3 regions of the Synechococcus sp. H70.1 genome follow, and region 2 is predicted to be linked to each of the others. Evidence: predicted binding sites of a transcription regulator. Region 2 holds the regulator's gene; each other region holds the start of a gene.
The links. Region 2 encodes NtcA, which controls nitrogen genes in cyanobacteria. Its sites were predicted from a motif close to GTANCNNNNGNTAC; they were not measured.
Positions count from the first base shown of each region.

Region 1 (10,403 bases), on a different contig from region 2:
TCCACCTGCTGCCGCAGCCTGTCCAGCTCCGGATCTACGCCAGGCCGGATCAGCCCCCCTTCGGTGAGCACAGGGGGCGGGGAGGGCAGGAGGGTGTGCTCAATGCGCCGGCCCAGGTCAACCAGAGCGGGATCCACCTGCTGTAGGCTCTGCAGAAGGGGAGTTTGGGCTTCGGCCACCAGCTCGGCCAGTTGGGGCAGTTTGCCCAGGGAGGAGCCCAGGGCCACCAGCTCGCGCGGGTTGGCGGTGCCGGAGGCGACGCGGTTGGCCAAGCGCTCCAGGTCGTACAGAGAGTCTAGAAGGGATCCCAGGCGGGTGCGCAGGGAGGGGTTTTCCAACAGCTCCTGGATGGTGTCCTGGCGAAGGCGGATTTGCTCTGGATCCCGCAAAGGCTGCAGCAGCCAGCGGCGCAGGGTGCGCCCGCCCATGGCGGTGCGGCTGTGATCCAAGACCCAGAGCAGGGATCCGACAAAGGCCCCCTCGCGGATAGTCTGGGTCAGCTCCAGGTTGCGGCGGGTTTGGGCATCCAATATTAGGTAGTCGGTGAGCTGGTAGGTGCGGGGCGGGCGCAGGAGCGGATGGCCTCCCTGGGGAGAAGGCTGCACCAGGTTCTTTTGCGTTTCTTCCAGATAGTGGAGCAATCCCCCCGCCGCCCGAATGGCCAGGGGCAGCCCCTCGCAGCCCAAGCCCTCCAGGGAGCGCAGGCCATAGGTCTGCAGCAGATTGTCCCGCGCCACCGCCAGCTCAAAGGGCTCCGCCGGGCGCAGGGTATAGGTGTACTGGCCGGGTAGGCCCAGGGGAGCGTGGGAATCTCCAGGCCGCATCAAGCCCAGGCCCAGCCCTTCCTCAGTGGGCAGCAGGATCTCCGCCGGCTGCAGCCGGGCCAGCTCCTGTTCTAGCTGCTCTTGCCCCTCACTCTGGCAGACCCAGAACTCGCCAGTGGAAATGTCGGCGTAGGCCAGGCCCCAGGCGGTTTGCTTGGAGCCTCGCAGGCGGACAATGGCCGCCAGGTAGTTATTTTGCCGCGCCTGCAGCAGCTCCTCTTCGATGACCGTGCCGGGGGTGATGACCCGCGTCACTTCCCGCCGCACCAAGCCTTTGGCTTGATCCGCCGGCTCCATCTGGTCGCAGACGGCTAGGGCATAGCCTTTGGCCACCAACTGGGCGGCATAGCGGTCAAAGGCGTGGTAAGGGATCCCGCACATGGGCACCCGCCCGATGGCCCCTGCCTCTCGCCCGGTGAGCACCAGCTCCAGCTCCCGCGACACCAGTTGCGCGTCCTGGAAAAACATCTCGTAGAAATCCCCCAGGCGGTAGAGCAGGATGGCGTGCGGGTATTGCCGCTTCAGCTCTACGTAGTGCTGCATCATGGGGGTGAGCAGGGCGGGATCCACCTGCAGGGCATCCCAAGTGGGCTCAGGGGCAGCGGAAGAAGTCATAGCGCCAATGCTTCAGGATGGCTCTTCCAACCCAAGCTAGTCGGCTTCGGCCATTTATGATCTTCCCCCTCTCCCTGGGCAGGGCGGTGAGGGCAAACTGCCTGTGGCCAAGGACAGTAGGAGGTTTGCGATGGGGGCCAAGCACCGTCATCGGGAGTTGACCCCGAGACACCCTGGGGGCAAGCCAGGCGGATCCGCTATGCGCTCCTCGCAAGTGAGTTATGACAAAACGGCATAACTTGTTACGAAGTGTAACGACAAATACCAAAGTTAACGGTTGGCCATCGCTAAGGTAGCCGGTGTTCCCCTACGGCAGCGACGATGGCGAACCAATTTGAGCGCCTCAAAAGCGAAAAGGACGGGCTAGCGGTCAAAGCCGAGCTGGAAGCGTTTGCCCGCATGGGCTGGGAGAACATCCCTGAAGACGACCGGGATCACCGCCTCAAGTGGCTGGGGATCTTCTTTCGCAAGCGCACGCCCGGCCAGTTTATGCTGCGGCTGCGCCTGCCCAATGGGATCCTGACCAGCGGCCAGATGCGGATGTTGGCGGCGATCATCCATCCCTATGGAAAAGATGGCGTAGCCGACATCACCACCCGGCAGAACCTGCAACTGCGCGGCATCCCCATCGAGGAGATGCCCCAGATCTTGGGCTACTTGAAGGAGGTGGGCCTGACCAGCATCCAGTCGGGCATGGACAATGTGCGCAACATTACGGGATCCCCCCTTGCGGGCATTGACCCAGATGAGCTGATTGACGTGCGCGGCCTCACCCGCAAGGTGCAGGACATGGTAACCAACAACGGCGAGGGCAACCCTTCCTTCACCAATCTGCCGCGTAAGTTTAACATCGCCATCTGCGGTTGTCGCGACAACTCCGTTCATGCGGAGATCAACGACCTGGCCTTTGTACCGGCCTTCAAAGCGGGCAAGCTGGGCTTCAACGTCTTGGTGGGGGGCTTTTTTTCGGCCCGCCGCTGTGCCGAGGCCATCGGGCTGGATGTCTGGGTGGATCCCCGCGATGTGGTTCCTCTGTGCGAGGCGGTGCTGCTGGTCTACCGGGATCACGGCCTGCGGGCCAACCGGCAGAAGGCGCGGCTGAGGTGGCTCATTGACGAGTGGGGCCTGGAGAAGTTTCGGGCGGCTGTGGAGCGGCAGATTGGCCATCCGCTCTCCAGAGCGGCGGAAAAAGATGAGGTGGTCTGGCAGAAGCGGGATCTCCTGGGGGTGCATGCCCAGAAGCAGCTGGGCTTGAACTTCGTTGGCCTGCACGTGCCGGTGGGACGGCTGAATGCCCTGGAGATGATGGAGCTGGCCCGCCTAGCGGAGGTATACGGCTCCGGGGAGCTGCGGCTGACGGTGGAGCAGAACGTGCTCATCCCCAATGTGCCCGATTCGCGGGTGGCGCCGCTGCTTAAAGAGCCGCTCTTGAAAAAGTTCTCCCCCAACCCGGGGCCCTTGCAGCGGGGGCTGGTGTCCTGCACGGGCAACCAGTTCTGCAACTTTGCCCTCATCGAGACCAAAAACCGCGCTGTGGCTCTAATGGAAGAGCTGGAAGCCGAGCTGGAGATCCCGCAGACGGTGCGCATCCACTGGACGGGCTGCCCCAACTCCTGCGGCCAGCCCCAGGTGGCCGATATCGGCCTCATGGGCACCACCGCCCGCAAGGACGGCAAGCCGGTGGAAGCGGTGGACATCTACATGGGGGGAGAAGTAGGCAAAGACGCCAAGCTGGGCGAATGTGTGCGTCGAGGGATCCCTTGCGAAGACCTCAAGCCCGTCTTGGTGGAGCTGCTGATTGAGCACTTCGGGGCCAGGCCGCGCCAGCGTCCATCGGCTTCCCCCATGATGGCTTGCTAAGTAGGGGCCAAGTCTGGGGAAGGTTTCCTCTCTGCGTCGTGCAAAATCTTGGAGGTTCCGATGTCTAAACTGTTCTCCCGTCGCCAATTTTTGGCCGGGGCAGCCGCCCTGGCAGCAGGAGCAGCCGCGGCTGGGATCCCACGCGCCCAATCGCGATCTTTGGGTCAGGGCTACTGGGTGGCCCAGGCCGATACTCCCGAGACCACGCGGGCCAAGCTGGGGTTCATTGCTCTCACCGACGCCGCCCCCCTGATCATTGCCAAAGAGAAGGGGTTTTTTGACAAGTACGGCATGAAGGACGTGGAGGTGGTCAAGCAGGCCTCTTGGGGCACCACCCGCGACAACTTGGTGCTGGGATCCGCTGCTGGCGGCATCGATGGGGCGCACATTCTCAGCCCCATGCCCTATCTCATCACCACCGGCAAAGTTACCGATGGCAAGCCGGTACCGATGTACATTCTGGCCCGCCTGAACTTGGACGGTCAGGGCATCAGCATTGCCAACGAGTACCGGGATTTGCAAATTGGCCTGGACAGTTCCCCCCTCAAAGCCAAGTTTGCGGAAGCGCGAGCTGCCGGCAGGGATCCCAAATGCGCGGTAACCTTCCCCGGCGGCACCCACGACCTGTGGATGCGCTACTGGCTGGCCGCTGGCGGGATCGATCCCAACAGCGAGGTCTCTATCATTGTGGTGCCGCCCCCGCAGATGGTGGCCAACATGAAATCCAAAACGATGGCAGCCTTCTGTGTGGGCGAGCCTTGGAATGCTCAACTGGTGAACCAAAAAGAGGGGTATACCGCCCTCACCACCGGCGAGCTGTGGAACCGCCATCCCGAGAAAGCCTTTGCTCTGCGGGCCGACTGGGTGGATGCCCACCCGAAAGCCACCTTGGCGCTGTTGAAGGCGGTGCAAGAAGCCCAGATCTGGTGCGACCAAATGGAGAACAAAGAGGAAATGTGCCGGATCATCAGCAACCGCCGCTGGCTGGGGGTTCCTGTGGCCGATATCCTGGGTCGCGCCAAAGGCACCTTTGACTACGGCACCGGCAAAGTGGTGCAAAACAGCCCCCACCTGATGAAGTTCTGGCAAGACAATGCTTCCTACCCCTTCAAGAGCCACGACCTTTGGTTCCTGACCGAAGACATCCGCTGGGGCTATCTGCCCGCCGACACGGATACCAAAGCCCTGGTGGACAAGGTCAACCGAGAAGATCTCTGGCGCGAGGCCGCCAAAGCCATTGGCCAAGAGGCCGCCATTCCCCCCAGCACCTCTCGCGGCGTGGAAACCTTCTTCGATGGGGTGAAGTTCGACCCCGAAAATCCGGCTGCCTATCTGGAGAAATTGGCCATCAAGAAGCTGGCCTAGCCTGCTCCTTCCAGGGCTTGCAGAACACCTGCAAGCCCCCTGTCCGAGAGATTTCCCTAAGAGCCCCCAGACAGGTTCAAATTAAACCTCTTCTCTCTTGTACTTTCCCTACGCTGACTTTGACCATAGCCCTACTCTCAGCAAACTATGCATCTTCTCCACTTTGCCTTGAAGGTGGGCTGCCACCTCTTCCCTTTGCTCATCCGCTTAGGCCGTTGGCTGCTGAGCCAAGGTGCCTCTCTTCCGGCCCAGGCCGGGATCCCTTCTGCCACGAGCTCTGGATCCGCTTGGAGGCAACGAGTCCGGATCCATCAAGCGCTGCGCCGCATTCTCTTGCCCGCTACGGCAATTTTCATCGTGCTCCTGCTCTGGCAAATCCTCTACAGCCGGCCCGGCGCCAACCTGCCCACCCCGCTCCAAGTTTGGCAGGACACCTGGGATCCCCTTATTAAAGATCCCTTTTTTGACTACGGCGGCAACGCCAAAGGACTGTTCTGGCAAATCTGGGCCAGCCTGCAGCGGGTGTTCATTGGGTTTTTCTTGGCCAGTCTGGCGGGGGTTTTGGGCGGTATGGTGATCGGGGCCAACCGCTGGCTGTATGAGGCTTTGGATCCCATTTTTCAAGTGTTGCGCACGGTGCCACCTCTGGCTTGGCTGCCCATTTCTTTGGCCGCCTTTCGCGATGCCAACCCCTCCGCCATTTTTGTTATCTTCATCACGGCCCTCTGGCCCATCTTGATCAACACCATTGCCGGTGTACAGCGGATCCCACAGGACTACCGCAATGTGGCCAGAATTTTACGCATGTCCGGCTGGAAGTATTTCTTTAAGATTGTCTTTCCGGCCACGGTGCCCTACATCTTTACCGGCCTGCGCATTGGGGTGGGCCTATCTTGGCTGGCGATTGTGGCTGCAGAAATGTTGGTTGGTGGGGTGGGCATCGGGTTCTTCATTTGGGATGCCTGGAATAGCTCCCGCATCAGCGAAATTATTGTGGCTTTGATCTATGTCGGCCTGGTTGGGCTTTTGTTGGATCGGGTTACGGCTTGGATTGGCTCGCTGGTGGCTGCCGAGGATCACTAGGTTGGACTGAGCCCGAAGTTGGCTGCTGACAGTTTGCCCACTTTTCAAAAATGAAGCTCAAGGGATCCCTTAGGTGGCATCATGAAGACTCAGCCCTACATCGAAGTTGACCATGTAGACAAAGACTTTTTCCTGGACAATGGGGAGGTTTATCCCGCTCTAAGAGACATCCATCTGGAGATCCAAAAAGGGGAATTTGTCTCGCTAATTGGCCACTCCGGCTGCGGCAAGTCCACCCTCCTCAACATCATTGCCGGCCTGGAAAAGCCCTCCCGCGGCGGCGTGCTGCTGGAAGGCCGGCAGATGACGGAGCCCGGCCCGGATCGCATGGTGGTGTTCCAAAACTATTCTCTGCTGCCCTGGCTGACGGTGCGGGAAAACATCGCCCTGGCCGTGGACGAGGTGCTGGGATCCCTTCCCCAAGCAGAGCGAGCCCGCATCGTGGAAGAGCACATCCGCCGCGTGGGTCTGCAGGGGGCAGCCGACAAGCGGCCCGCCCAGCTGTCGGGGGGGATGAAACAGCGGGTGGCCATTGCCCGGGCTTTGGCCATTCGCCCGCGGGTGCTGCTGCTGGATGAGCCGTTTGGGGCGTTGGACGCCCTCACCCGCGGCAGCCTGCAGGAGCAACTGATGGAGATTGCCCAGGCGGAGCAGCTCACCTGTATTTTGGTTACCCACGATGTGGATGAGGCGCTTCTGCTTTCGGATCGGGTGGTGCTGCTGACCAATGGCCCGGAGGCCCGCATCGGCCAGATCTTGCGGATCCCGTTTCCGCGGCCGCGCCACCGGTTGGAAGTGGTGAATCACCCCGAGTACTACAACCTGCGGGGGGAGATGATCTACTTTCTCAACCAGCAAAAGCGGGCCCGCCAGAAAACTCCTACCCGTGTGGCCATCGCCAAGGGGGGGCTGGAAAAAGTCAACTTGGCAATTGGCTTTGTGCCCCTCAACGACTGCGCCCCTCTGGTGGTGGCCCAAGAAAAGGGCCTGTTTCAGAAGCACGGCCTGGAACAGGTCACGCTGGTCAGGGAGCCGGGCTGGAAAACCCTCTGGGAAGGGATCCGCTCCGGTCGGCTGGATGCGGCCCTGGTGGTGGCCGGGATCCCCTTGGCCTCTACCTTGGGGGTGGGTGGGGTACCAGTGCCTTTGGTAACTGCACTTACCGTTTCCCGCGGCGGCAACGCCATCACCTTTGGGCGCCGACTCCTGCTGCAGGCCTTCCAGAGCCCCTGGGATCTCCGCCAGTACCTCCGCCAAACTCCCGATACGGTTCATACGCTGGGGGTGGTGCACCCGGCCTCGATGCACAACTTCCTCTTGCGCCATTGGCTGGCCAGCGGCGGCGTGGATCCGGATCGAGAGGTGAGGTTGACAGTGATCCCGCCGCCGCAGATGGTGGCCCACCTCAAGGCGGGCAACATCGACGGCTACTGCGTGGGCGAACCCTGGAACTCCCGCGCCGTGCGGGAACAGGTGGGGGTTATCGTCGCCACCACTCCCGAACTCTTGCCCAGCCACATCGAGAAAGTCCTAGCGGTGCGCCAAGACTGGGCCCAAAGCTACCCCCGCACCCACGTGGCCCTGGTCAAGGCGCTGCTGGAGGCCTGTCACTACTGCGATCAGCCGCAGCACCGTCCCCAGATCCTGGAGTGGCTGGCCCAGCCCCAGTATGTGGGCGTGGCCCCAGCCGATCTGGAGCCGGGGTGGAGGGGCATCCTGCAGCGGGGCATCGCCGATGAGTCGCAAGTGATCCTCGGTTTCCACCAGTTTGCCAACGGGCGCAACACCTGCCCCGAACGCTTGGAGCATCTCTGGATCCTGACGCAGATGGCTCGCTGGGGCATCTGCCCCTTCCCTCGCAATTGGGTTGCTGTCCTCGACCAAGTGCTGGATGACAAAACCTACGCCCTAGCTGCTAGAGAACTGGGGCTGCCGGATCGGGCCCACGATCGCGGGGCTTTGCTCTTTGCCGACGGATCCCGCTTTGATGGCGAGGATCCCTTGGACTACCTGGAGTCAGTGGCCATTCGCCAGGAGCTGAAGCTGCAGGAATACCCCCTCAGCAAGGTCTAGTTTTTGCTCTACTGAACTCAACTGGAAGGCTTTATGATGACCCACTCTCGCTTAACTTCTTTGTCCTTTTCCTCAGCCTCTTCTCTTGCAGTTCCGCCCCTTCTTTCCCTCCAGAATGTGGGCAAGACCTACTTTACGGCGGCGGGAGCCTTTGTGGCGCTAGAAAATGTCAACTTGGAAGTGGCCGCCGGCGAATTTGTCTGCATCATCGGCCACTCCGGCTGCGGCAAGTCCACCTTGATCAACATGGTGGCCGGGTTTTCTGCTCCTACTTCGGGATCCATTACCCTCAAGGGCCAGCCCATCACCGCCCCAGGGCCGGATCGGATGATGGTGTTCCAGAACTATTCCCTTCTGCCCTGGCTGACGGCTTTTGAAAATGTTTATTTGGTGGTGGACCAGGTCTATCCCGATAAATCCCCCAGAGAGAAAAGGGAAATCGTTCAAGAACACCTAGAACTCGTGGGTTTGGCCGAAGCAGCCCACAAGCGGCCCAAGCAGCTCTCCGGGGGGATGAAGCAGCGAGTGGCCATTGCCCGCGCGCTGGCGGTACGCCCAGAAGTACTGTTGCTGGATGAGCCCTTCGGGGCCTTGGATCCCATTACCAAGCAAGAGCTGCAGGATGAGCTGCTGGCCATTTGGCGAGATCACCGCTGCACGGTTTTGATGATTACCCACGACATCGACGAGGCTCTTTACTTGGCAGACCGGGTGGTGATGATGACCAATGGCCCTGCTGCCCATATTGGCGAGATTTTGACGATCCCCTTTGGGCGACCGCGCAGCCGCGCGCGCATCATGGAAATGCCGGAATTTTACGAATTGCGCAACTCTGCCCTTGACTTTCTCTACCGTCGCGCCGCCCTTGTCTTGGATTGAGGGGGAGCCAGTCTCGTCAAGGCGGCACGGCGAGCAGCGCTCCTCCCCAATACCAGAGTCTTACAGCACGGTTTGGTAGCGGTACCTACACCAAGTCGAGGGATCCCTGGCTAAAATCCCACAGCAGTTGGGCCATCACTCCGGAGAGGTTCTCGGTGCGTTTGGAGCTGTTGCAGGCTTTCCTGAACGTCGTCGAAAGCGGCAGCTTTTTGGCTGCTGCCCGCTGCAGTGGCTTGACCCAGTCTGCCATCAGCCGTCGGATTCAGGCCTTGGAAGAAGAGGTGGGCGCTCCGCTACTGCATCGCAAGAGCCCGCTGGCTTTGACGGTGGCGGGGGAACGGCTCCTACCCCATGCCCGGCGCATCTGTCAGGAGTGGCAGCAGGCCCAAGAGAGCATTCGGGAATGGCTACGGGGCGAGCAAAGCGAGCTCTGCGTTGCCGGGATCCACTCGCTGATTGCCTATCGACTGCCGCCGGTGCTCCAGGAGTTCTGCCGAGAGTACCCGCAGGTGCAGTTGCGGGTCACGGCCCTGGGCAGCGACCGCGCTTTGAAGGTGCTCAAGGATGGGCTGGTGGATGTGGCTTTGGTGATGGAAAATCCCTGGCTGAGGCGGGGGGCTGAACTGGTGGTGGAGCCGCTGTATTCGGAGCCCATTCAGGTGTTGATGGCCGCCAGCCATCCCCTTAGCCGCTACGAGCGGATCCCTTGGCCAGTGTTGGCCGAGTACCCCCAGGCCGTATTTAAAGATGGCTATGCTATGCGCGCTTGGGTGGGATCCCACCTGGCCCGCCAAGGGTTAACTCTCAAGGCAGCGCTGGAGCTGAACACGCTGGATGCCTTCCGCGGCGTCGTTCGCCAGGGGCAGTTGATTGCCCTCCTGCCAGAATCGGCTCTGGTGGACTGCCACGCCGACCCAGAACTCCAGGTGCGGCCTACTGAACCCCCCTTGTTGCAGCGACAGGTGGTGGCAGTTACCACCCGTGACCGCTATCAGATCCCACCCATTCGCCGCTTTTTGCAGTTGGCAGCCCAACTGCTCCGCCCGCCTGCTCCTTCTAAGAGGTCCGACGTCGAGGCGTTGGTCCCGGCCAAGGTGCTGTCGGCTTAGTTGGAGACTTACCCTCCCCCGCTCCAGACTGCCAAGGCTATGAGCCATGAGTTTCGCGAGCTGTTGAAGAAAATTGGCAGTGGCACCCACACCCACGAGGATCTCACCCGCGGCGAAGCCGCCCAGGCTACTCGGCTGCTCCTTGCAGGCAAAGCCACCCCGGCCCAGATTGGGGCCTTCTTGATTGCCCACCGCATCAAGCGCCCCACCGCCGAAGAGCTGGCTGGTATGTTGGATGCCTATGCCGAGTACGGCCCCCGCCTTCGCCAACGGGATCTGCCCCACCCCTTGGTGATCTTTGGCCACCCCTACGATGGCCGCTCGCGCACAGCACCGCTAGGGGTGTTGGTGGCTCTGGTATTGGCAGCGGCGGGGGCAGCCGTTTTGCTGCATGGCTCCGGCTTTTGCCCTCCCAAGTATGGTCTGCCTCTGGAGGTGGTCTGGCGAGGCTTGGGGGTGGACTGGCGAGGATGGTCGCTGGAGCAAGTGGGCCAGTCCCTGGAGCAAACGGGCTTGGGATTTTTGTATTTACCAGATTGTTTTCCCCAAGCCCAGGCCCTGATGGAGTACCGGGATCAAATTGGCAAGCGCCCTC
Region 1 covers NZ_JANSIV010000010.1:21,493-31,895, reverse strand. The annotation lists gene mutS (DNA mismatch repair protein MutS) at 1-1,439, opposite strand, end outside; gene NW827_RS00480 (ferredoxin--nitrite reductase) at 1,761-3,299, shown strand; gene NW827_RS00475 (CmpA/NrtA family ABC transporter substrate-binding protein) at 3,360-4,664, shown strand; gene ntrB (nitrate ABC transporter permease) at 4,812-5,747, shown strand; gene NW827_RS00465 (nitrate ABC transporter ATP-binding protein) at 5,829-7,820, shown strand; gene NW827_RS00460 (ABC transporter ATP-binding protein) at 7,857-8,699, shown strand; gene NW827_RS00455 (LysR family transcriptional regulator) at 8,855-9,808, shown strand; gene NW827_RS00450 (anthranilate phosphoribosyltransferase family protein) at 9,848-10,403, shown strand, end outside.
Region 1: NW827_RS00480 (ferredoxin--nitrite reductase) is a predicted target of NtcA. The motif match lies at 1,691-1,704, and genes of this name have one in related genera.

Region 2 (10,403 bases):
CCAGGCGCTCCGGCAAGGTGGTGGCGCTCACCCGAAAGCCGTCTAGGGCTACGAGCTCGTCGCCAGCCCAGATGCCTGCTTTTTGGGCGGGGGATCCCATCTCGACGGCGCTGATGCGGTTGCCTTCCCCATTGAAGTGGAGACCCAGGTAAGGGCTAGGGTTGGGGCGGCTGAAGTGGGCTTTAAGGGTGAGGCCAAAAGGGTGGAGGTAAGCGTTGTAGTCCAGCTCTTCCGTACCTTCCACGTAGGCAGAGAAAAAGTGGCCAAGATCGGTGCCGGCTGCCCGCTCAAAGGCCTCCCGCAGGTCTTGGTGGGTGTAGCCTTTCTCAAACCGGCCAAAGCGCTGCCACAAATCCCGCATGGCTGTGTCTAGGGATCCCTGGCCCCCCGAAAGGTGGCGAATGTGCAGATCCAGCAGCCAGCAGACCAAAGCGCCCTTTAGGTAATAGGAAACCTGGCTGTTGAGGCTATTTTCGTGGGGACGGTAGAGCTTGATCCAAGCGTCGAAACTGGACTCCTGCAGCGATTGCACGGCCCGACCCGGAGTACGCTGCAGCTGGCCAATTTGCTCAGATAGGATCTGTAAAAACTCTTTGGCGGTGAGGATCCCTGCCCGCAGCAAGATCACGTTTTCGTAGTAGCTGGTCGCCCCCTCGCAAAACCAGAGGCAGTCCACATAGTTTTCTTGGTTGTAGTCAATTTTCTCCAAAGCCAGAGGGCGCAGCCGCTTGACGTTCCAAGCATGGAAAAGCTCATGGGCCAGCAGCGCCAAAAAGCGGCGGTAGGACTGGGGCTGATGCAGCTCCAGGCCAGAATAGTTGAGGGTAGCACTGTACTTGTGCTCTAGGCCGCCAAATCCCCCTGGTGACAAATGCACAATAAACCAGTAGCGGTCGTAGGGCAACCCGCCAAAAAACGCTGCAGTGGCCCGGACAATTTTCTCAGCATCGGCCACCGCTTGCTCCAAATCCAGGGTGCCTGCTCCCCAGACCACGAAGTAATGCGGGATCCCTTCCACCGCAAACGACCGCAACTGGTGCAGGCCCACCTCCACTGGACTATCCACCAGCTCGTCGTAGTCTGCCGCCAGGAACGACCAGCCGGCATTGGAATCCTCAGCGGCGGGCAAGGGCTGCAAGCTGGTGGCGACACGCCAGTCGGGTTGAGGAGGGATCACCGTCAAGGTGTAGGGTTCCCGCTCGCGGCCGAGCACGTAGAGAAAGAGCGCTGCCCCGTTGAAATAGGCATGGGTGAGATCCAGATGGTTGGTGCGCACCGTCAGCTCATAGGCATAGACCCGATAGCGGATGGTGACCGCCGAACACCCCGCTGGATTGACCTCCCAGGTGTTTTTATCAACCTTTCGCCAGGCCAAAGGGCTCCCTTGCTCGCTCAGGGCTTGAAACTCCTGCACATGGCGGGCATACTCCCGCACTAGGTAGGATCCCGGCGTCCACACTGGCAGCCGCAGCCGCAGAGGCACCTCCGGTTCCACTTCGCGAATCTGCAGCTCCACCTCCAAAAGGTGGTTGGCTGGCTCTGGCATCCGTACTGTAAAGTGCTGGCGGCTATGGCGAGAGAGGGTGGCAATCCCCATACGATCTTCCCCTACCGCAACAAGAGAAATGTAGCTATTGCTACAAAGATATCCAGAGTCTAGAGTAGTCTTCGAATCGTAGGCAGCTTGATCTGGGTTTAGGAGTTGATCCTAGAGATAAACTGACCTTGAGAGGTTGTCGAATCCCGTGGTGGCCGTTGCAGAAAAATCTCTCATTGCAGCCTTTAAACAGCTAGGAGGGCCTCACCATCCTCCAGTTATCGAAACCTTTGAACGTGGCAAGACCATTTTCCTCCCCGGCGATCCGGCGGAGCGGGTTTACTTTTTGGTCAAGGGAGCTGTTAAGCTGTCGCGGGTGTACGAAATGGGGGAGGAAATTACTGTCGCCCTCCTGCGGGAAAACAGCATTTTTGGGGTGCTCTCCTTCATTACCGGGCAGCGCTCCGACCGCTTCTATCATGCCGTAGCCTTCACTCGCGTCGAGCTGCTCTCTCTGCCCATCGAGCAGGTGGAAAAGTCTGTGCGGGAGAACGCTGAGCTGGCCATGCTGCTGCTCAAGAGCTTGGCTTCTCGCATCCTGCAGACAGAGATGATGATTGAAACACTGGCCCACCGCGACATGGCCTCCCGGCTGGTTAGCTTTTTGCTGATCCTCTGCCGCGACTTCGGCGTGCCCGGCCCCAATGGCGTGACCATCGACCTCAAGCTCTCTCACCAGGCCATTGCCGAAGCCATTGGCTCAACCCGCGTCACCATTACCCGTCTCTTGGGAGAGTTGCGCAAGAAGAACTACATTTCCATCCACAAGAAAAAGATCACTGTCCACGACCCAATCCAGCTAAGCTATCGCTTTGCCTAGGAGGAGGACCTGGCCCCACGGCCGTTTCCGGGAATGGCCGCACCACTGGTTGGCGGGGTGATCCCTCCCTGCAGGAGAGGGGGGCAGCAGCAAGCAAACCCCTACTTAACCGCCGGCGGCTGAGGGCGATTCTTGGGGAGAGGCTTGCTGTTGAGCCAAGGCGGCCAGGATCTTTTCTCCCATCTCGCGGCAGCCTACGAGGGTCATCCCCTCCGAGTAGATGTCGGCGGTGCGGTAGCCCTGGGCCAAAACTGTCTCAACGGCCTGTTCGATGCGGTCGGCAGCTTGGGGCTGATCCAAAGAGTAGCGCAGCAGCATTGCCCCAGAGAGCACCTGGGCAAGAGGGTTGGCCTTGTCTTGACCGGCAATATCGGGAGCTGAGCCATGGACTGGCTCGTATAGACCAGGGCCGGCAACTCCCAAAGAGGCGGAAGGCAACATGCCAATGGAGCCAGTTAGCATGGCTGCCTCATCGGAGAGGATATCCCCAAAGAGGTTCTCTGTCAGGATGACGTCAAACTGCTTCGGCCAGCGCACCAACTGCATAGCGGCGTTATCAACATACAGATGGGACAGCTCCACGTCAGGGTATTCCGCTGCCACGGCATTGACCCGCTCCCGCCACAGTTGCGACACTTCCAGCACATTGGCCTTATCCACCGAGCAGAGCTTGCGCCGCCGCTTGCGGGCCAGTTCAAAAGCCATGCGGGCAATGCGGTCCACCTCGGCCTCAGTGTAGACCATGGTGTTTACGCCGCGTCGGGATCCTTGGGCATCGACGAAGATCCCGCGGGGCTGACCAAAGTAGATGCCACCGGTGAGCTCGCGCACCACCACCAGGTCGATCCCGGCCACCACCTCCGGCTTGAGGGAAGAGGCCTCCACCAGTGGCGGAAAGATCTTCACCGGGCGCAAGTTGGCAAACAGTCCCAAGCCAGCCCGCAAGCCCAGCAAAGCCTGCTCAGGGCGCTTCTCCCGCGGCAGGGCGTCGTACTTGAAGTCGCCAACTGCTGCCAGGTAAACAGCATCGCTCTCCTGGGCCATTTTCAAGGTCTCTGGGGGCAAGGGATCCCCAGTGGCTTCGTAGGCTGCTCCACCAATGAGGCCCTCCTGCCACTGGATGGAAAACCCCATCTGAGCGGCCACTGCATCCAAAACCGCCCGCCCCACCTGCATGATTTCGGGGCCGATGCCATCGCCGGCTAGAGCAGTAATCCGGTAGATGCGGGGAGCAGGAGGGGGAGTACTCATGCGGGATCGCGGTAAAAGGAATGCGTAGCGATATTACCACCACTCGGCCCAGCAGTACCCACAAAAAAAGTGCAGCCCAGCCTTTGGCCTGCTGCACTTGTGCAGTGTCAACCTACCCGCAGCTCTAGAACAAGCCCAGAGTAACCCACTTGTCCAGAGGCAGGGTGGCGCCAATGCCTAGGTAGAGGGTTACCAACGTGCCAAGCAAAAACACCGTTGTTGCCACTGGACGGCGCAGTGGATTCTGGAACTTATTGACATTTTCAATGAAAGGCACAAACAGGAGGCCTACGGGAATAGCTAACATCAGAGCAATGCCCAGGAGCTTATTGGGAACCACGCGCAAAATGTGAAAGACAGGGTAGAGGTACCACTCCGGCAGAATTTCCAGCGGCGTGGCAAAGGGATCCGCCGGCTCGCCCACCCCCGCCGGATCCATGACCGCCAGGCCGACAATCACCCCAATCGTACCCAGGATGACCACCGGGAACATAAAGAGCAAGTCGTTGGGCCAAGCGGGCTCACCGTAGGTCATGTGGCCCATGTTCTTCTTCAGCTTGGCCAAAACTTTGGGGTTGTCCAGGTCAACTTTGCGTGTAATGACCTCAGTTGCTATTACTTGCTTCGAGACAGGCATAGCCGTTCTCCTTGTCTGGGGGAAAAAGGGTTAGAAGAGAAACTTGGGGATCGCACCCGCTAGGATCACAAGGGTCCAGAAATGCCCTGGCGGCGGATCATCAAAAAGTGCATGGTCATAAAGACTGCCGTCAGCCAAGGCAGGACAAAGGTGTGCAGGCTGTAGAAGCGGGTGAGGGTGGCTTGGCCAACCGCCTCGCCGCCGCGGATAAGCTGGACCAGGGCATCACCCACCACTGGGATAGCGCTGGGCACTCCTGAAACAATTTTGACCGCCCAATAGCCCACCTGATCCCAGGGCAGCGAGTAACCCGTAACCCCAAAGGAAACCGTCAGCACCGCCAAGATTACACCGGTTACCCAGGTCAGCTCGCGGGGCTTCTTGAACCCACCGGTTAGGTAAACCCGGAAGGTGTGTAGGATCATCATCAACACCATCATGGAAGCACTCCAGCGGTGGATGGAGCGCAGCAGCCAGCCAAAATTGACCTGGGTCATGATGTAGTTAACCGATTCAAAAGCCTCAGCCACCGTCGGACGGTAGTAAAACGTCATGGCAAAGCCGGTGGCAAACTGAATGAGGAAGCACACCAGCGTGATGCCGCCAAGGCAGTAGAAGATGTTAACGTGGGGCGGAATGAATTTCCCGGTTGCGTCGTCGACGAAAGGCGTGATCTCTAGCCGCTCGTCTAGCCAGTCGTAAACCTTGCTCATGATACCTGCAATCTTTAAAGAGTTTGAAGCTGGATATCCAGGAGGGGACAAGCCCACTCCCACCAGCACTGTAACACAGTTTGTTAACACCCTCCTCAAACCAGGCTCAGCTGCAGCTCAGGGATCCGCCTCTCCGCCGGCAAAGCAGCTTCTAATATTGCGCTTTGTTAATTTTTCTTAGCATTTTGGGAGGCAATGCTGGCACAGCAGTCGAGAGAAGGAGAAATCCGTCGCAAGGGGTGGGGGATCCGCTGGGCCCTGCGCGTTCTCGTGCTGAGTTGCTTGCTCTGGGCAGGCCTGAGCCTTGGCGCCTGTCAGGTGCAGGCCAGCCGTTGGGGGGAGGAGCAGCAACTGTTGGCGCAGGCGTGGGCCTATGTGGATCGGGCCTACGTGGATCCAGGGTTCAATGGACAAAACTGGTGGCAAGTGCGGCAGCGCTTTCTCTCTCGGCCCCTGCAGGATCGCCAGGAAACCTACCGGGCCATTGAGGAGATGCTGGCAACCCTGGGGGATCCCTACACCCGCTTTTTGGATCGGGAGCACTACCTTAGCCTGCAGACTTCTACGGCTGGGGAGCTGAGTGGTGTCGGCTTGCAGATTGCCATCGACGAGCAGGGAGCAGTGCGGGTCATTGCCCCGATGGAGGGGACTCCTGCCGAACGGGCTGGGATCCAACCCCAGGATGAGATCCTGGCAGTGGATCAGGTGCCAGTGGTAGGGCTGAGCCTAGACGAGGTAGCAGAGCGCATGCGGGGCCCCAGCGGCACCACTGTTAGCCTGCGGCTAAGGCGGCAGGATCGCATCTGGGAGGTGGAGCTGGTGCGGCAGTCGATTCTCATCAACCCGGTGCGCACCGCCTTTTTCCAGCTGCCCCAGGGCTTAGTGGCTTACATTCGCCTCAGCCAGTTTAACGGCAACGCCGCCGCCCAAGTGCGCCAGGCCATCCAGAAGGCAGAAGCGCGAGGGGTGCGGGGCTACCTCCTTGATCTGCGCAACAACCCAGGGGGGTTGCTGCAGGCAGCCATTGAAATTGCCCGCTTCTGGATCCCCAAAGGCGACATCGTGTTGGTTACAGACCGCCACGGCATTCAAGAGAGCATTCCCGCCACCGGCGACATCCTCACCCAGGCGCCGCTGGTGGTCTTGGTCAACCAGGGCAGCGCCAGTGCCAGCGAAGTTTTGGCAGGAGCCCTGCAGGACAGCGGGCGGGCGCAACTGGTGGGGACGCGCACCTTCGGCAAGGGGCTGATCCAATCCCTGCTGGAGCTGGCAGACGGCTCCGGGCTGGCCGTAACCACTGCCAAATACCTCACCCCCAACGGTCGCGATATCCACCGCCAAGGGATCCAGCCCGATGTGGTGGTGGCCGAGGGCCCTGTTCCCCTGACGGCAGAAACCCTGGGCGGCCCTGAGGATGGGCAGTTGCAGCGGGCTTTGGAGGTGTTGGGGTCAACTTTGGCTGTGGCCCAGGGGATCCCAGCGGCAGCCAATACCTGAGGTAGGGAAGAGGGGCAGGAGGTCTGAATTGGGGTGCCTGTTTGTCTGCGATTCGTTTTAGGATCGGGCTTAGCTGTCAACTCAGCCTTGCTGTCGATCCCTCTGGCATGAATGCCCTTCAGCAATTTCACTACTTCTTTAACTGCTGCATTGGTGCCTGGCACACCGAGCGCACCTACCACTACTTGGATCGCGGGGAGGTGGAGCGCTCCCGCACGGAGTTCACCATTCGCACCCTCACCCCTGAGCTTAAGGAGAAGGTGCTGAGGGACAACAACTACCCCAACCACGGCGTCGACGGCTTCTTGGGCTTCCACCTTGCCTTTGAGACTGTCTCTGAAAAGGGAGAGGAGGTGGGGCAAGAGCTGAACATGCTGTTTGTGCCCCGGCGAGAGAGCGCCCGCGGTCTTGAAGGCGACTATCTGCGCGATCGCGCCTATGAAGAGGAGCGGCCCATGGTGGCCGACTTCCGCTTCGATCCGCAATCCCTGCAACTGGTGATGACCACCACCTACACGCGCGTCGTTGCCGTGGATACCATCACTCTGCTCAACCCGCGCCTGCGCCTGCGGCAGATCCTCACCTACCAACGCCCCCCTCACGGTCAGCCGCCGCAGGAGGTGCTTCTGGTGGGGTTCGGGGTGGAACAAAAGCTTACCTAGGGGAGTTGATCGGTGGAGCCAGAGTTGATCCCTTCTGAAGACTTGCGCTTGCCCCAGCATTTGGCCCGGATTCAGGCCAGCTTTGAGCGGGGACACTACCGCCAGGCTCTGGAACAGGTGAAACAGGCCCAGAGCCGCTACCCGCAAGCAAGCAAGCTGCGGCTCTGGCAGGCCCTAGCCCAGGATGCCCTTGGAGAGACCCAGGAGGCAATCCGCTTGGTGCAAACCTTGCTGGGCAACCCGGATCCGGAGGTCGCTCAGCAGGCCCGCTACGTGTTGGGCATCTGGCAGGCACCTCGTCTGCGGCGACCAGCAGAGTGGTTGCTTGAAATCCCAGATCTCAGCCACCTGGAAGAGGCCAAGCCAGGGGAACGCCGTCTGGTCTATGAGCGCCTCCGCCGCCCAGCTTCCTTGCCAAAAGTTACTGCTCCTATCTGCCGCGAGGCTACTCCCCCTTTGAATACCCAACGGCTGACGTGGGGATTGATCGGGATCCTCCTCGCCCTGCTGGCGGTGATGGCCTGGCTACCCTAGGGCCACCAAGGCAGGGGATCCTCTCGTCGCTGCCCAGCCGAGGAGAGATACTGGAAACAGGGGCAGATCCCCCGCGATCCCTCCTAGCGGGATGGGAGTTTACAGCAGGCAAAAGCGGAGGTTAACGGTGGCGGCACAGACTTTGGTTATAGACGCAGTGGAGCGGTTGGGCCTGCGAGTGACGCTGGGAGACATTGCCTCCAGCACTGGCCTGGCCCTAGAGGAGGCCAAACAGGAGTTGCTGCAGTTAGCCCAAAAGGCGGGGGGTCATCTCCAGGTTTTGCGGCAGGGGGAGATTGCCTACGTTTTTCCGCCCGACTTTCGCGACATTCTCAAGCGCAAGGAGCAGCAGGATCGGCTGGCGGTTCTGCGACGCAAGCTCTGGGGCGGCTTTCTCTACGGGCTGCGCATCTCCTTTGGCATCCTGTTGGTGGTGTCGATTGTCCTCATCACCCTAGCGTTGATGGCTCTGCAGATGGCCAGCAGCCGTGAGGAGGACAACCGCAGCCGCTCGCGGGGAGGGGGGGTCTTCTTCTATTTCCCCGACCTCTGGGTGGGCAACCCCTTCTGGAGTCCCTACGGGGGCTATTCCGGTCGGGCGCAACCCCACCGGAAAAAATCCGAGATGAACTTTTTGGAGGCGGTGTACAGCTTCCTGTTTGGGGACGGGGATCCTAACGCCAACCTGGAAGAGGAGCGCTATGCCTTGATTGGCCAGCTTATCCGCGCCAACGGGGGGGTGATCGCCGCCGAGCAGGTGCTGCCCTACCTGGATGTGGAGCCGGGATCCCCGGCCCTGGAGTATGAAGACTACATGCTGCCGATTCTGCTCAAGTTCGACGGCCAGCCGGAGGTAAGCGAGGACGGCGATATCGTCTATCGTTTCCCAGAGCTGCAGGTAACGGCCACAGAAAGCCCCCAACAGCAGCTTCCTGGGATGTTGCAGGAAAAACCCTGGGTGTTTAGCCGCGCCACCCCTGAGCAACTGACCCTGGCTGCTGGCCTAGGGGTGCTCAATTTCTTCCTGGCAGCCATTCTCTATGGGGCGCGGGAGGAGGTGGCAGCCGCCGCCAGGAGCAATGCCTTTTTGGCGTTTATCTACCCGCTGATTGAATTCCTCTTCCTCTACGGCACGCTGTTTTTGGCGGTGCCTGCGGTGCGGTGGCTGACGTTGCAATTTCGCAACCAGGGGGTGGAGCGGCGCAACCGCAGCCGGCGGTTCTGGCAAGAGCGGCTGAAGCGTCCCTCCGAGGCGCTGCTGCGCAAGCTCGACTTTGCCCGCCGCTTCCGCCGCCAAGAGGTGGTGCAGGAGGCGGACACCATCTACTCTACAGATCGGGATTTGATCGAGCAGCGGGACTACCGGCTGGACGAGCCGGCCTTTCGCCGGCTTTTGCAGCAGGAGCAACCCCTGGCAACTGAGTCGGAAGAGATGCCCCGGCGTCGTCTCTAGGGAGGGGTTGAAATGAGAAGCGCAGGGGCGGACCTACACGAGAGCCTTATTGAGCAATGTCCAACACCAGCAGCGAGCAAGCCGAGCAACAGGATTGGAGGCAGGAGGGTTTGGTCCGTCTGGGGATCGATGTGGGGGGAACCTTCACCGATTTAGTGCTCCTTCAGGAAGGCCAGATCCGGACGGCCAAGGTGCTCTCCACCCCCAGCCCGGAAGAGGGGGTCTTTGCCGCCTTGGACAAGCTGGGCGCGGTCAAGGTGGATGTGTTCTGCCATGGCATGACGGTGGCCACCAACGCCCTCCTGGAGCGCAAGGGATCCCCTACCCTCTTTTTGACCACGGCGGGTTTCCGGGATGTGCTGGCCATTGGTCGCCAAAACCGCCCCTCCCTCTACGACCTCACCCAGCCCAAGCCGGAGCCAGTGGTGCCCCGCCACCACTGCCTAGAGGTAAAGGAGCGCTGCAGCGTAAGCGGCGTGTTGGAGCCGCTGACGGAGGAGGAGATCCAGCGCGTCATCCGGGAGGTGGGAGAGCGGGTGCAGCGGGAGGGGATCCGCGCCGTGGGGGTAGGGTTTTTGTTTTCTTTCCTCTACCCGGAGCACGAGCAGCGCCTGGGGGCGGCTTTGCGCAAGGCCTTTCCCGGCTTGCACGTTTCCCTCTCCTGCGAGGTGGCGCCGGAGTTTCGGGAATACGAGCGCTTTAGCACCACAGCCATTGATGCCTACCTCAGCCCGGCCCTGGCGGGCTACCTGCACCGCTTGGCCCAGGGTTGTCGGGAGAGAGGGATCCCCGCCCCCCTAATCATGCAATCTTCCGGCGGCGTCACCTCCCTTGCTCAGGCAGCAGCCCACGCCTCGGTGGCACTGCTTTCGGGGCCGGCGGGCGGCGTTTACGGGGCGGCCTATGTGGGCCGTCTGAGCGGCTATTCCCATCTGCTCAGCCTGGACATGGGAGGAACCAGCACCGATGTGGCCCTCATTCAAGACGGCCTCCCTCAGGTTACCTCGTCAGCGGTAGTGTGCGGCCTGCCGGTGCAGCAGCCCCAGATTGACATCCACACGGTCAGTGCCGGGGGCGGATCCCTGGCCTACCTGCTACCCGGCGGGGGGCTGCAGGTGGGGCCGGAAAGTGCCGGCTCCAACCCTGGGCCGGCCTGCTACGGGCGGGGAGGAACGGCTCCCACAGTAACCGACGCCAACCTTTGGCTGGGCTACCTGCCGGATGGGGGCTGGCTGGGGG
Region 2 covers NZ_JANSIV010000119.1:29,371-39,773, forward strand. The annotation lists gene NW827_RS08725 (M61 family metallopeptidase) at 1-1,597, opposite strand, end outside; gene ntcA (global nitrogen regulator NtcA) at 1,746-2,417, shown strand; gene leuB (3-isopropylmalate dehydrogenase) at 2,523-3,668, opposite strand; gene petD (cytochrome b6-f complex subunit IV) at 3,793-4,305, opposite strand; gene petB (cytochrome b6) at 4,371-5,018, opposite strand; gene NW827_RS08750 (S41 family peptidase) at 5,214-6,515, shown strand; gene NW827_RS08755 (phycobiliprotein lyase) at 6,557-7,177, shown strand; gene NW827_RS08760 (hypothetical protein) at 7,190-7,711, shown strand; gene NW827_RS08765 (hypothetical protein) at 7,839-9,164, shown strand; gene NW827_RS08770 (hydantoinase/oxoprolinase family protein) at 9,221-10,403, shown strand, end outside.

Region 3 (10,403 bases), on a different contig from region 2:
AGCGAGGAGGGGGGTTATCCCAAGTGGGGGTAGAGCGGAAAACGGCGGCAGAGCTCGGCGACTCGCCGGCGACAGGCTTCGAGCACGCCTGGATCCTCCGGTTGAAACAGGCAATCGGCAATAATTTCCCCAATTTCCTCAAATTCTGCCGCACCCAGACCGCGGGTGGTCAAGGCCGGGGATCCCAGGCGCAGGCCGCTGGCCACAGAGGGCGGCTGCGGGTCAAAGGGGATGGTGTTTTTGTTGGCGGTAATGTGGATCTCTTCCATCAGGCGATCCGCCCGCTTGCCCGTCATCACTGGATCAGCAGCCCCGTTTTTCTCCAGCACTGCCGAGACCGAGCGCAGATCCAGCAACACCAGGTGGTTGTCGGTGCCCCCTGAAACCAGCCGGATGCCCCGCCGCTGCAGCGTTGCCGCCAGGGCCTGGGCATTGGCAATGACCTGGGCGGAGTACTGGGCAAAGCTGGGCTGCAGGGCTTCTCCAAAGGCCACCGCCTTGCCGGCAATGACATGCTCCAAAGGCCCCCCTTGGCTGCCGGGGAATACCGCCTTATCCAGCTTTTTGCCCAATTCCGGGTCGCGGGTGAGAATCAGCCCCCCGCGCGGCCCCCGCAGCGTCTTGTGGGTGGTGGTGGTTACCACATCGCAGAGGGGCACGGGGTTGGGGTGGTGTCCAGTGGCCACCAGGCCGGCGATGTGGGCAATGTCTGCCATCAGATAGGCCCCCACCTCGTCGGCAATGGCACGGAAGGCAGCAAAATCAATTGTCCGCGGGTAGGCGGAGTAGCCGCAGATAATCAGCTTAGGCCGGTGCTGCAGGGCCAGATCCCGCACCTGGTCAAAATCAATCCGCTCCGTCTGCGGATCCACGCCATAGTGCACCACGCGGAACCACTTGCCGGAGACATTCACCGGCGAGCCATGGGTGAGGTGGCCGCCGTGGGCCAGATCCATGCCCATGATCGTGTCTCCTGGCTGCAGCAGAGCCAAGAAAACCGCGAAATTGGCCTGGGCGCCGGAGTGGGGCTGGACATTGGCGTGGGCTGCCCCAAACAGTTGCTTGGCCCGGTCAATGGCCAGTTGTTCGATCTCGTCGATAAATTCGCAGCCGCCGTAGTAGCGCTTGCCGGGTAGCCCCTCCGCATACTTGTTGGTAAGCACCGAGCCCTGCGCCGCCAGGACGGCCGGCGAGGTGAAGTTCTCGCTGGCAATCATCTCCAGGTGATCCCGCTGGCGCTGAAGCTCTTGCTGGATGAGGCGGTAAACGATGGGATCCGTTTCGGCCAAAATGGCCAGGTTGTCCCGGGGAGTGGTTAGGCTGTGGGGGGCGGCTACCATGGTGACGCCAAGAGCAAACGTTGCAAAGAAGAAAAGGCCAGAATTACCCTGCGGTCGCAACAGCGTTGCAAAGCAACATCGTAACACAGGCCAGGGGATCCCGCAGCGGCTAAGCGCAGAACCAAAGGCCGCTTTGTAAAGAATGTTTTTGGGCCCCAGGTCTGGTCACCAGCCGGGGTAAAGTGAGGGGCAGGTTTACAGCACTGGGTTTGTTTTAGGAGTTGATTATGACCGACGCGCAAGTTTTCACCATCCTGGCCATTGCCCTGGTGCCAGCAGTGATGGCCGTGCTGCTGGGATCCGCCCTGGCCCGCAGCTAGTTTCCATCTGGAAGAATAAGGTTGCTCTGGATCCGGGGGCCTGTCCTATAGAGCAGGCCCTTTTGAGTTGAGGCTCAGGGGCTGCGCCTAGGACGCTTTGCCATTGGCTAAAGTTGGATAAAGGATACTACCGGCAGCCAACCCAGAAGCAACTTGAGCCAGGTGGATCTACAGCGGGTTCAGCGCGCCCTTTCTCTGGAAGCGGAGGTGGGGTTTACCGACCTGCGGGGGCGAGAGCAGACCTTCTCCCAATTTTTGCAGAGCGTGTTTGGCCAGGATCCCCCCGCTGGCTGGATCTTGGATGGGGAAGCGCGACGTCGGTGGAAAGACGTGGCATCCCTCTATCGCCTCTACCCCCAGCTAGAGCTGGCGGAGCGGCAGCACCTGGTGGCGGAAACCCGCCGCTGGCTGGAGCGGCTGCGGCGCCAGCAAGAACAAGCCCACTCTGCTCCACCCAGCCCTGCTTTGCCCCTGCCCAAGGGCCTTAGCTTGGAGCAGCCGCTGCAATTTCTCAAGGGCATTGGCCCCAAGTCGGCGGAGAAACTGGCGCAACTGGGCCTGCACACTGTGCGCGATGCCCTCTACTACTTCCCCCGGGATCACCTGGACTATTCCCGCCGCGTGCTCATCCGCCAGGCCAAGGTGGGGGAGACGGTTACCCTGGTGGGGACGGTGAAAAGCTGCAGTTGCTTTACCAGCCCCAAAAACCCCTTGCTGACCATCTTCAACCTCAAGCTTGCCGACAAAAGCGGCGTAGTCACCCTCAGCCGCTTCTACAGCGGGCGGCAATTTGCCCAGCGCAGTTGGCAGGCAGCCCTGGAGCGGCAATACCCCAAGGGGGCAGTGGTGGCGGCCAGCGGTCTGGTGAAAAAGGGCCGCTTGGGCCTGACGCTGGACAACCCCCAACTGGAGGTGCTGGGGGGAGAGGGCGAGGATCCGGAGAGATTGGGCAGGATTCTACCCGTTTACCCCCTCTCAGAAGGGATCCCCGCCGATCTGGTGCGCAAAGCCGTCCAGCTCGCCCTGCCGGCAGCTGCCTTGGTGGAGGATCCCTTGCCGGAGCCCCTGAAGCGGCAGTTGCAGCTGTTGGACTTGCCCCTTGCCCTGCAGCAGATCCACTTTCCCAAGACGCAAGAGCTGCTGGCCCAGGCCCGGCGGCGGCTGGTGTTCGACGAGTTTTTCTACCTGCAACTTAGCCTCTTGCAGCGGCGGCAGCGCTACCGCGCCCAGGCCCAGGCTGTCCCCCGCTACCAGCCAGCTAGAGGAGAGCTCTTGGACCGCTTCTACCAAATCCTGCCCTTCCAGCTGACCGCTGCCCAGCAGCGGGCCATTGACGAGATCCTGGCGGATCTGCGGGATCCCTTGCCCATGAACCGCCTGCTGCAGGGGGATGTGGGATCCGGCAAAACTGTGGTGGCGGTGGCGGCTTTGCTGGCGGCCATCCAGTCGGGCTGGCAGACGGCCCTCATGGCTCCCACGGAGGTCTTGGCCGAGCAGCACTACCGCAAGCTGGTGGAGTGGCTCAGCCAACTGCAAGTGCCTGTGGAACTCTTGACCGGCTCCACACCCCCCGCCAAGCGGCGCGAGATCCTGCGGCAGTTGCAGACCGGGGAGCTGCCCCTAGTGGTTGGCACCCATGCCCTCATCCAGCCGGCGGTGCAGTTTCGCAACCTGGGCTTGGTGGTTATCGACGAGCAGCACCGCTTTGGCGTCGAACAGCGGGCTGCCCTGCAACAGAAAGGGGATCACCCCGATGTCCTGACCATGACGGCCACCCCCATCCCCCGCACCCTTACCCTGGCCCTGCACGGGGATCTGGATGTTACCCAAATTGACGAGTTGCCCCCGGGGCGCAAGCCGGTGCACACGGTGGTGGCTCGACCGGGGGATCGCCTGCAGGTGGTGCGGCTGATGGAGCGGGAGATTGCCCAGGGGCGGCAGGCCTACGTGGTGCTGCCTTTGATTGAAGAGTCCGAGAAGCTGGATCTCAAGTCCGCCATTGAAGAGCACCAGCGTCTGCAGGAGAAGGTCTTCCCCCAGTTCCGGGTGGGCCTGCTGCACGGGCGCCTAACTAGCAGCGAGAAGGACGCCGTCATAGAAGCTTTCCGCCGGCGGGAGCTGGATATCTTGGTTTCCACCACGGTGGTCGAGGTGGGGGTGGATGTGCCCAACGCCTCGGTGATGCTGGTGGAGCATGCCGAGCGCTTTGGCCTCTCCCAGCTCCACCAACTGCGGGGGCGGGTGGGGCGGGGATCCGACCAGGCCTACTGCATTTTAATGACGGGATCCCAAAGCGAAGAGGCCCTGCGCCGGCTAAAAGTCCTGGAGCAGTCCCACGATGGCTTTTTCATTGCCGAGATGGATCTGCGCTTCCGCGGCCCTGGGGAGGTGATGGGCACCCGCCAGTCGGGGCTGCCCGATTTTGCTCTGGCCAGCCTCATGGATGACCAAGAGGTGCTGCAGTTGGCCCGTCAGGCAGCAGAGCAGCTCATTGCCCAAGACCCACAGCTGCAGCAGTGGCCCCGCCTGCGTCGCATACTGGAAGAACGCCAGGCCCGCCTTTTGGGGCCGGCTTTGTTGACCTAACCTTGGTGCCTATGCCCCCTACTCCTGAAGAGCTGACGCTCCACGGCCTCTCCCCCCAGGAATATCACCAGATCCAGCAGCAACTGGGCCGGGATCCCAACCCCACCGAGCTGGCCATGTTTGGGGTGATGTGGTCGGAGCACTGCTGCTACAAGAACTCTCGCCCTCTGCTGAAAAACTTTCCCACCACAGGCGAGCGGGTGGTGGTGGGGCCGGGGGAAAATGCCGGCGTCGTGGATTTGGGGGATGGGGACTGGCTGGCCTTTAAGATTGAATCCCACAACCATCCTTCAGCGGTTGAGCCCTTCCAGGGAGCGGCCACCGGCGTGGGAGGCATCCTGCGCGATATCTTTACCCTGGGCGCCCGTCCCATTGCCCTGCTCAACTCCCTGCGCTTTGGGCCGCTGACGGATCCCCGCAACCGCCGCCTCATGGCCAGGGTGGTGGAGGGGATCGCCCACTACGGCAACTGCGTGGGGGTGCCCACGGTGGGGGGGGAAGTGGCCGTGGATCCCTGCTACAGTGGCAACCCCCTGCTCTAGTTCTGGGTTCTGGGGGTGCTGGTGCGCGCGTGGGTGGTGAATTGGGCCTCGGGGGGGGGGGGGACGCCGTTCTTGTAGGGGGGCGCCCCTACGGGGCGGGACGGGATCCGCGGGGCCAGCTTTGCCAGCGCCGAGCTCAAGGAGGACTCCCAGCAGGATCGGCCGGCGGTGCAGGTGGGGGATCCCTTTCTGGGCAAATGTCTCATCGAGGCCTGCCTGGAGGCCTTTGCCACAGGAGCCGTGGTGGCCGCCCAGGACATGGGAGCGGCCGGGATCACCTGCTCCACGGCGGAGATGGCCGCCAAAGGCGGCGTAGGGATCCGCTTTGATCTCGACCGGGTGCCGGCGCGGGAAAGCGGCATGGCCGCCTGGGAGTACCTGCTTTCGGAGTCCCAGGAGCGGATGCTGCTGGTGGTGCAAAAAGGTCGCGAGGCGGAGGTGATGGAGATCTTCCACCGCTGGGGCCTGCAGGCCAGCGTGGCCGGAGAAGTCATTGCTGAGCCGCTGGTGGAGATCTGGCACCGCGGAACCTGCGTGGTGCAAGTGCCGGCGCGGGCCTTGGCCGAAGAGACCCCCGTCTACGTCCGCCCGCTGCTGCCAGAGCCACCGGAGTACGTCCAGGCAGCGTGGCAGTGGGATCCCGCCACCCTACCCCCTTGCAGTCGCGAAGGGATCCACCTCGATCAGGCGACCCTGACGTGGCAAGAGGTGCTGCTGCGGCTTTTGGCCCGCCCCACCCTGGCCAGCAAAGCCTGGATCTATCGCCAATATGACCACCAGGTGCAAAACAACACTGTCCTTTGGCCGGGGCAGGGAGATGCAGCGGTTATCCGCATCCGCTCGCAAAAGTTTGGCGTGGGCGAGGTGCCCCCCCTGCAGGCTGCCCGCAAGGCCATTGCTGCCACCCTAGATGGCAATGGCCGCTGGGTATATTTGGATCCCTACGAGGGGGCCAAAGCCGCGGTGGCCGAAGCCGCCCGCAACCTCTCCTGCGTGGGGGCGGAGCCCTTGGCCGTAACCGACAACCTCAACTTCGGCAACCCGGAAAACCCGGTGGTGTACTGGCAGTTGGCCCTGGCCTGTCGGGGGATTGGGGAGGCCTGCCGTGCCCTAGGGACACCGGTAACAGGGGGGAACGTTTCCCTCTACAACGAGAAGGGATCCCAGGCCATCTACCCGACCCCCGTTATCGGCATGGTCGGTCTCCTTCCAGACTTGAAGTTGGTCTGTGGCCAGGGGTGGCAGCAGGAAGGGGATCTCATCTACCTCTTGGGAGCCCAGGCTGTTACCAGTCTGGGCGGCAGCGAGTATTTGGCGGCAATCTACAACACGGTCACAGGTCGGCCTGCCCCCGTGGATCTGGAACTGGAAAAGCGCGTGCAAAGGGCCTGCCGCCACGGCATCCGGCAGGGGTGGGTGCGCTCCGCCCACGACTGCAGCGAGGGAGGACTGGCCGTGGCTCTGGCGGAAGCCTGCCTCAGCGGGGGCCGCGGCGCCAGCGTCTCTCTGGCTCCCGGATCCCTGCGCTGGGATCAGGCCCTGTTTGGCGAGGGATCCAGCCGCATCCTCGTTTCTGTCGCTCCAGCCCAGCGCTCTCCTTGGGAAGCCTACATAGAGTCCCAGCTCCCCGGCCAGTGGCAACTGCTAGGACAGGTGGGATCCCCTGCCGATCCTTTGCTCTTGACAACTGCAGAAGGGGATCCCCTGTTGTCGGTTTCTTTAGCAGCCCTGCAGGTTGCCTACCACAGCGCCTTTGCCGACTAGCCGGATCTAGACTCCCTCATTTTGGTTCAGACAAATTGGCCTGGATCACCTCCCGATAGTAGGATTTGGGCTTAACGCCCACCACCTGCGCCACCAGCTCCTTGTTTTTAAAAAACTGCACCGTCGGCGTGCAGGTGACCCCGCCGGCTTCAGCAATCTCCGGATCCTTCTCGATGTCGATCTCCACCACGTGCAGCTTGTCGGCAAACTCTTCGATGACTTTGTTCAGGATTGGCCTGAGGGCATGACAAGGGGCACAGGTGGGAGCAGTGTACTTGACCATCAGCAGGCGATCGCTTTCGTGGTAGAGCCGCCGCAGGGCATAGCTCCCTTCATGGCAGGTCTTACTGAAATCCAGATCCTCGTGGCCGTTCTCCGCCACCGCAGCTTCCCCGGGCAACTCCGCCTCGGGAGGAGCCGTGGCAGGGCTGGGCTCAGGATGGCTCTGAGGGACGACGTGATACTCTTGGGCTAAGCCGTGTTCCGAGAGCCAGCGCTCCGCCAGCATGGCCGCCATACAGCCGCTGCCCGCCGCGGTGATGGCCTGGCGAAACTCGTGATCCTGCACATCCCCAGCGGCAAATACCCCCTCTACGCTGGTGGCTACCGATCCGGGGCGGGTGACAATATAGCCCACTTCATCCAGTTCCAGTTGCCCTTTGAACAGGTCGGTGTTGGGTTTGTGGCCGATGGCGTAAAATACCCCCCCTACTGCCATCTCCCGGATCTCGCCCGTCTGGTTGTTGCGCACCTTCACCCCCGTCAGGCGCTGGCCGTCACCCAGGACTTCCACCGCCTCCGTGTACCAGTGCACGGTAATCTTGGGGTGGTTGAGGACTCGGTCTTGCATGGCCTTGCTGGCCCGCATTTTGCCACTGCGCACCAGCATGTGGACATGGGATCCAAACTTGGTCAAATAGGTAGCTTCCTCGCAGGCGGTGTCGCCGCCGCCAATGACCACCAGCTCCACCCCCCTGAACATGGGCATGGCCCCATCGCAGACAGCACAGGCGGACATGCCGCGGTTCCAGTAGATCTCCTCTCCGGGCAGGTGTAGGCGCTTGGCCGTGGCCCCGGTGGCGATGATTAGGCTGTGGGTGCGCACTTCTCGCTCATCAGAGCGGACCACGAAAGGCCGCTGGCTGAGATCCACAAAGGTAACATCCTCGGGGTAGAGCTTTGCCCCCCACCGCTGCGCTTGAGCGCGCATGTTTTTCATCAGCTGGGGGCCGCTGATGCCCTCGGGAAAGCCCGGAAAGTTTTCCACCTCGGTGGTGGTCATCAGTTGCCCACCCGGGATCCCCCCCATCTGAAACCCCTCGAACACAACTGGCTTCAGCTTGGCCCGGCCGGCATAGATGGCCGCGGTCAAGCCAGCGGGCCCAGAGCCAATAATGACCACATTCTCAACCTGACTTTGCTCCGTCATCCTCTCTCTCCCCTTCTGCAGCTCTCTAAGTCAAACTCATAATGACTACGCTTTAGCCTAACACGACTCCGCAACCTCAGCGAGGTTGGGGCTCCCAGTCCTATTTTCGCTCTCGGCCAGGGCATTGGCCTGTCCGGGAACACCGGTGTAGCTTGCCAGTTGGCCTAGGCCTCTTCCCCTTGCAAGTAGCCTTACCGCAGGGGTTCCATTTAGTGGAGAGAAGGCCGGAGGCAGGCCAGTTTCGTATCAGAAAATACAAAAAACTGGTGTCGGCCTTTCTAGGATGGGTGAGCGCTTTTGGCCTGTCTGGGTCAAAGCATGGGGATCATCGGCTGGGATCCCACCCCTAGTCTCAACGGCAACCCAAGTTAGGAGAGAGCGATGGCATCCACCCCCCAAGAAGTGCTCCAGATGATCCAGGACAACAATGTCCAGATGGTGGATCTCAAGTTTGTGGATCTCTTTGGCACCTGGCAGCATATCTCCGTCCACTCTTCGATGCTGACGGAAGAAGTTTTTAGCGAAGGGCTGCCTTTTGATGGATCCAGCATCCGAGGCTGGAAATCCATCAACGAGTCGGACATGTACATGGTGCCGGATCCCAAAACAGCCTGGATCGACCCGTTTTTTCAAGTGCCCACCCTCAGCCTTATCTGTAACATTATTGAACCGCGCACCGGCCAGCCCTACAGCCGTTGTCCGCGAAGCCTAGCAGCGCGGGCTGTGGCCTATCTGCAGTCTACCGGCATTGCCGATACGGCTTACTTCGGGCCTGAAGCAGAGTTTTTCATCTTTGAAGATGTACGGTTTGACCAGACCCAAAACGCCGGCTACTACTTTGTCGATTCCATCGAGGGCCGCTGGAACTCGGGCCGGGAGGAAAAAGGGGGCAACCTGGGCTACAAGCCGCGCTACAAAGAGGGCTATTTCCCTGTGCCGCCCACCGATGCCCACCAGGATCTTCGTACCGAGATGCTGTTGACAATGGCCAAGCTAGGGGTGCCTATCGAAAAGCACCACCACGAGGTGGCCACCGGCGGGCAAGGGGAGCTGGGCTACCGCTTTGCCGATCTAATCACGGCTGCCGACTACATGATGATTTACAAGTACGTGATCCGGAACGTGGCCCGCAAGCACGGCAAGACGGTGACGTTCATGCCCAAGCCCCTCTTCAATGACAACGGCAGCGGCATGCACACGCACCAGTCCCTCTGGAAAGACGGCCAGCCCTTGTTTTACCAAGAAGGCAACTACGCCGATCTCAGCGAAACGGCTCTCTACTACATTGGCGGCCTGCTCAAGCATGCCCCAGCCATCCTAGCCTTTACCAACCCCACCACCAACTCCTACAAGCGCCTAGTGCCTGGGTTTGAGGCGCCGGTCAACTTGGCCTACTCGCAGGGCAACCGCTCCGCAGCCATTCGCATTCCAGTTACAGGCAAAAATCCCAAGGCCAAGCGGCTGGAGTTCCGCTGCCCCGATGCCACCTGCAACCCCTACATTGCCTTCTCGGCCATGTTGATGGCGGGGCTGGACGGGATCAAGAACAAGATCCATCCCGGCGAGCCCCTTGACAAAGATATCTACGATCTGGAGCCGGACGAGCTGGCCAAGATCCCCTCCACGCCCGGATCCCTGCTGGATGCTTTGGAAAACCTGCAGAAGGATCACGACTTCCTACTGGAGGGAGGTGTCTTTACTGAGGATCTCATCGAAACCTACATCGAGTACAAGATTGACAACGAGATCAACCCCATCAACCTGCGGCCTCACCCCTACGAGTTCGCGCTCTATTTCGACGCCTGATCGAGGTTCTCATTTGAAGCATTAGTTCTTGGCCACGGCTTTTGAACGGGATCCCTTCCTTTGCTGGAGGGATCCCTTTTTTTGGTATTCTGGGGCCGAAGTCTAGAGGTTGGAGGGAGGGTTTGGAATGGAATGGCTTATTTTTGGTCTGTTCTTGGTTTTTGTTATCGGCCTTCTGGCGCTTGCCGCCTATCTAGAGAAGAAGCGTCGGGAAGCTTTGGAGCAGGTGGCCAGGAGCCTGGGCATGTCGTTTTCAGCGGAGCTACCCGAAGGGATCCGCTCCCGCTTGCTTCAGGCAGGCTTTGAACTATTTGAACGAGGCTACGCTCGACGTTTCTACAACTCAATGTCCAAGCGGCTAATCGATGGAACTGAGATCGGTGCCTTTGACTATAAGTACACCCGCGGTAGCGGCAAGAGTCGCAGCACTCATCGCCAGTCTGTTTTCTGGGCCTATTGCGAAGATCTACGGCTACCTCATTTTCGGCTACATCCGAATATTCCCCTGTTTCATGACATTGCCAAAGCCTTTGGCATGCAAGATATCAACTTCGAGGGCCACCCTAAGTTTTCCCGCAGCTACCTTTTGCGCGGAGAAGATGAGGCCAAGATTCGC
Region 3 covers NZ_JANSIV010000076.1:17,367-27,769, forward strand. The annotation lists gene glyA (serine hydroxymethyltransferase) at 15-1,340, opposite strand; gene psaM (photosystem I reaction center subunit XII) at 1,568-1,660, shown strand; gene recG (ATP-dependent DNA helicase RecG) at 1,823-4,246, shown strand; partial or broken gene purL (phosphoribosylformylglycinamidine synthase subunit PurL) at 4,258-6,552, shown strand; gene trxB (thioredoxin-disulfide reductase) at 6,569-7,981, opposite strand; gene glnA (type I glutamate--ammonia ligase) at 8,363-9,787, shown strand; gene NW827_RS05545 (hypothetical protein) at 9,915-10,403, shown strand, end outside.
Region 3: glnA (type I glutamate--ammonia ligase) is a predicted target of NtcA. The motif match lies at 8,225-8,238, and genes of this name have one in related genera.